One region of the Mesorhizobium sp. WSM4976 genome, then DNA from elsewhere that is predicted to be linked to it. Evidence: predicted binding sites of a transcription regulator. Region 1 holds the regulator's gene; the other holds the start of a gene.
The links. Region 1 encodes PhoB, which activates phosphate uptake and scavenging genes when phosphate is short. Its sites were predicted from a motif close to TGTCATNNANCTGTCAT; they were not measured.

Region 1 (2,391 bases):
CTGGTGGAATTCGACCGGACCGAGAAGATCTTCACCTCGCCCCGCGAGAAGCGCACCCAGGACTACATCACCGGCCGCTTCGGCTGAGTTCATACGAGGACAAAATCATGGCCGAACATACCGTCGCCTCCTTCGACGAGGATCTGAGGCAGATCAGCCGGCTCATCACCGACATGGGCGATCTCGCCGGCTCCATGGTCGGCGGCTCGACCAGGGCCCTGCTCGAAAGCGACAATGCGCTGGCGCAGCGCGTCGTCTCCGACGATGCCATCATGGATGCGCGTCAGCGCGAGCTTGACGACCGCGCCATCACGCTGATCGCCAAGCGCCAACCGATGGCGGACGATCTTCGCCACGTGGTCGGCTCGATCCGCATGGCGGGCGACCTCGAACGCATCGGCGATCTCGCCAAGAACATCGCCAAGCGCGTCGGGTCGGTCGGCGTCAGCACCGCCCCGCGCGACCTCACGCATTCGATCGATTCCATGGCGCAGCTGGTGCTGATCCAGGTCCAGGGCGTGATCCAGGAATATACGGTGGGCGATGCCGCGGCGCTGGCCAAGCTTCGCAACGATGACGAACGCATCGACGTCAAATACACCTCGGTGTTCCGCGAGCTGTTGACCTACATGATGGAAGACCCGCGCAACATCACCCCTTGCACGCATCTTCTATTCTGCGCCAAGAATCTCGAACGCATCGGCGACCATGTGACCAACATCGCCGAGAACGCCTATTATGTGCTGACCGGCACGCAATTGCCCGCCAACCGTCCGAAGCAGGACGAGACGGCAATGTCGGCGCCGGCCGCCTGAGGGAAAAGGTTACCCCGATGATCGCGCCACGCATCATGGTGGTGGAGGACGAGGAGCCGCTGGGGGTGCTGCTCCGCTACAATCTCGAATCCGAGGGTTACCAGGTGGAAGTGGTGACCCGCGGCGACGAGGCCGAAATCCGCCTTCAGGAAAACGTTCCCGACCTGCTCGTGCTCGACTGGATGGTGCCGGCGGTCTCAGGCATCGAGCTCTGCCGGCGTCTCAGGATGCGGCCCGAAACCGAGCGGCTGCCGATCATCATGCTGACAGCGCGCGGTGAAGAAAGCGATCGGGTTCGAGGTTTGTCCACCGGCGCCGACGACTATCTGGTCAAGCCGTTCTCGACGCCGGAGTTCATGGCGCGCGTCAAGGCGCTGCTGCGCCGCGCCAAGCCTGAGGTGCTGTCCAGCGTGCTCAAGGTCGGCGACATCGTGCTCGACCGCGAATCGCATCGCGTCTACCGCAAGAAGAGCGAGATCAGGCTCGGCCCGACCGAGTTCCGCCTGCTCGAATTCATGATGCGGCATCCCGGCCGCGTGTTCTCGCGCAGCCAACTGCTCGACAATGTCTGGGGCGAGACGATCTATATCGACGAGCGTACGGTGGACGTCCATGTCGGCCGCCTGCGCAAGGCCGTCAACAACGGCCGCATGCCGGACGTCATCCGCACCATTCGCGGGGCGGGTTACGCCATCCGCGAGGAGTAGGATACGGTGCCAAAGTGGTGACGGGGCAGGCACTTCCAGCATCCACGCTGGTGGGTAGCCGAGACGCTTGTGCGTCGTCAACCAACGGGCGGAGCAAGGAGCGCAGCGACTCGGCGCAGACCCGCGGATCCATGCTGCGGCTCGAAGCGTTGCGACGGTCCGGATTTTTCGCCGCTGCGCCCTACGATCAAGGTAACGGCACGGATTCCAGGGTCTCCGCGACGGAGCTTCGCTCCTGCTTCGCTCCGAAATGACGAAGCTCAAAGGCCTTCGCTGATCTCCGGCGAATCGGAAACGCGCTCAGGCCACGTTCTTCCCCGCCGCGTCAGTTCTCGCCTGGACGCCCGGCGCGAAAATCTCCTGGTCGACGAAGGTCAACGCGCGCATGGCGCAGCCTTCGCGGATCAGCGGCAGCTCGTTCGGCTCGGTGTCGAAGGAGATCGAGCTCGAGTGCTGGCCGCCGGCGGTCCGGGCGATCGCCTCCCTCAGCGCCGGCTCGATAAGGTCGAAGGCGGCCGCGCTGACGCCGACCATAGCGACAGGCGCAGGGTCGATAAGGGCGAACAGGCTGCCCAAACCGAAGCCCAGCGCCTCGCCGGCCCGGCGATAAGCCTCCCGCTCGGGGCCGTCCTCCTGCCGGGCCTTTGCAGCCAGCGCGCGCATGTCGGCGTCGCCGATGTCGATTGGCGCGGCGTCCTCGCTTATCCCCATGGCGCTGCGCCAGATCGCGTAATTGCCGGCATAGGCCTCGACGCAGCCGCGGCGCCCGCAGCGGCAAAGCGCGCCGCCCGGACGATGTATCATGTGGCCGAACTCGCCGCCGGAAGAATGCGTGCCGGTGAACAATTCGCCCTTCAGCACAAGGCCCA
Region 2 (2,391 bases), on a different contig from region 1:
TGGCGAAGGCCTCGAGGCAATCCGGCGCCGAGACCTCGCAACGCAAATGGATGAAATGGTCGGCTCTCAGCCGATCCTGTCGCACGCTGTCCTCGATCGCGTCAGCCAGCTTGCGGACGTCGTCGGATTTCAGGTCGGCGTCCTCGTCCATGCCGACGCGCAAGGCGTCGAGCACGGTGGTGATACCGGCGGTCGCCACCTGGGCATCATGGGCAAGCACGGCGGCGATCGGGTTCCAGCGCACCTTTGGGCGCGGCGCGTAATGACCTTCGAGGTGATCGGTGTGCAGCTCGACGAGGCCCGGGATGATGTAGTCGCCCCCCATGTCCTCGCCGGTGCGGGCAGCACCCGGCTCGACGGCGGCGATCAGGCCGTCGCGCAACAGAAGGGAGCCCTCGACGATCTCGTCGGGCAGCACGATGCGGGCATTGGTGAGAACGGTTTCGGCGGTCATCTCAGGCGGTCCTGTCTCGGCGGTCAATCAAGCTGTTTTGCGGGCGTGGCCACGGCCAAGCGCATGGTGGGAAAGCACCATGAACGGCGCGCCCGGCTCGCTTTCGACGAACAATGTGAGCGCATCCACCGGCACCGGCTGCCGCAGCACATCGGCGAACAGGCTGTCGATCGCCGCGCGAAGGCGTGGGCTTTCCTCGAGCCCGACGCGCCCCGACAGCGTCATGTGGAAGCGGAACGTGTCGAGGACGTAAGGATAGCCCCATTGGCAGAGGTTGCGGAATTCTTCCGGCTTCAGCGCGTCCGGGCTGCGGCGCTCAATCTCAGCTTCGGTCAGCGGCGCGCGGAAATTGTCGAAGGCGCGCACCACCTCGCCGGCGAGATCGTTGAGCGGTGGGAACTGTGTTTCCGGCACCAGCGCGAAGAAGCCGTCGATCTGGCCGACCACCAGGCGTGGAACGACGACCGGCGGCGTCGACTCGGCAAAAGCGTCGAGCGCGGCGCGCAGCGAGGCCTCGGTTTCGTTCGGCGCCAGTCGGAAAGGCGCCTTCAGCGTGGCATGGAACCCATAGCGCCGGGCGGACGCGGTGTGGAAGGCTACCTCGGCGGCCGACAGATCGCCCACCGCCTCGACCGGCCGCGTCGCCGCGCCGAACGGGTCGCGGCCCAGCCATTTGGCGGCAATGCGCGCCAGCTTCTCGTCCTGTCCCGGTGTGTAGTAGATGGCGTAGCGCATCGGCGTTCCTCGTCAAGCGCGCTGCGCCCCTAAGGATCATGCGACGCGCCTCAAGTCATTGTGCTGGCAAGTCGTGGGCCCGAAACGCCGGAGCGCTTGCGGCGACATGCACCGGAACCGCTGCCATAGGTGATTTCCATGACGGATTGACGAAGCTTTCATGGGTTTTCGAAGGCAAGTCCAGCACAGAGCTCGTTAGCCGACAACTTTTCCCGGCTGGACCAATCGGCCGTTCAGGCCTTCATCAGCCATTCGTGCTCGGCCGCGTTGTGGAATTTCCACGTGCGCTTCGGTCCGGCCATGACGTTGAGATAATAGAGGTCGTAGCCGTGGCAGGCCGCGCATGGGTGATAGCCCTTCGGCACCAGCACGACATCGCCGTCTTCGATCGCCATCGCCTCGTCCAGCTCGCGCACGCCGTTGCGGTCGGCATCCGTATAGACGCGCTGGAAGGCAAAGCCCTGCGGCGGATTGAGGCGGTGGTAATAGGTCTCCTCGAGATAGGATTCGGCCGGCAGGTTGTCCTGGTCGTGCTTATGCGGCGGATAGCTGGAGGTATGCCCGCCGGGCGTGATCACCTCGACCACCAGCAACGAATCCGCCGGCTTGCCTTCGGGCAGGATGTTGGTGACGTAGCGTGTGTTGGTGCCCTTGCCGCGCACCTCCTGGCCGAGATCGTCCGGTCCGATGACGCGAACGGGAAGACCGCCGCCGAGGCCGGGCGCCGAGCAGACGGCGAGCTCCAGCTCGGTGTCGGCCGTCACCGACCAGTCGGCGCCTTGCGGCACATAGACCGACCAAGGCTTGCCCTCGAAGGGCGACATGCGCTCGCCGAGCAGGCCGAGTTCCTTGCCGCCGGCGGTCGCCTTGCCCTTGCCGGTGACGAAGACGAGGCAGACCTCGCGGCCGCCCGTCTTGCCGACCGCCGTCTCGCCCGCCTTCAGCCGATGCAGGTCGAACCCGACATAGGTCCAGCCGGCGCTTTGCGGCGTGACATGCGCGACATGGCCGTGGCCCTTGTCGGCCTTGACGATGAGTTTCGACATGCGGGGCTCCTTTGGATTATTCCTTCGGCTCGGCCGGAGGCTTCGCCTCCTCCGCCGGCTTGTAGAGATAGAAAAACTGCCACACCGCATAGCCGGCGAAGCCGAGCGCGATGACGCCCCAGAACGGCGTGCCGGAGGCGAACTCGATGACCGACC

Region 2: a site for PhoB is predicted at 1,328-1,344, ahead of P9272_RS13285 (DUF1045 domain-containing protein). Genes of this name have one in related genera too.

Annotation. Positions count from the first base shown of each region.
Region 1 covers NZ_JARTVT010000021.1:123,698-126,088, reverse strand. The annotation lists gene pstB (phosphate ABC transporter ATP-binding protein PstB) at 1-87, shown strand, start outside; gene phoU (phosphate signaling complex protein PhoU) at 108-815, shown strand; gene phoB (phosphate regulon transcriptional regulator PhoB) at 833-1,522, shown strand; gene P9272_RS24585 (ROK family protein) at 1,823-2,391, opposite strand, start outside.
Region 2 covers NZ_JARTVT010000009.1:175,993-178,383, reverse strand. The annotation lists gene P9272_RS13290 (alpha-D-ribose 1-methylphosphonate 5-triphosphate diphosphatase) at 1-454, opposite strand, end outside; gene P9272_RS13285 (DUF1045 domain-containing protein) at 482-1,189, opposite strand; gene iolB (5-deoxy-glucuronate isomerase) at 1,423-2,235, opposite strand; gene P9272_RS13275 (DUF3329 domain-containing protein) at 2,252-2,391, opposite strand, start outside.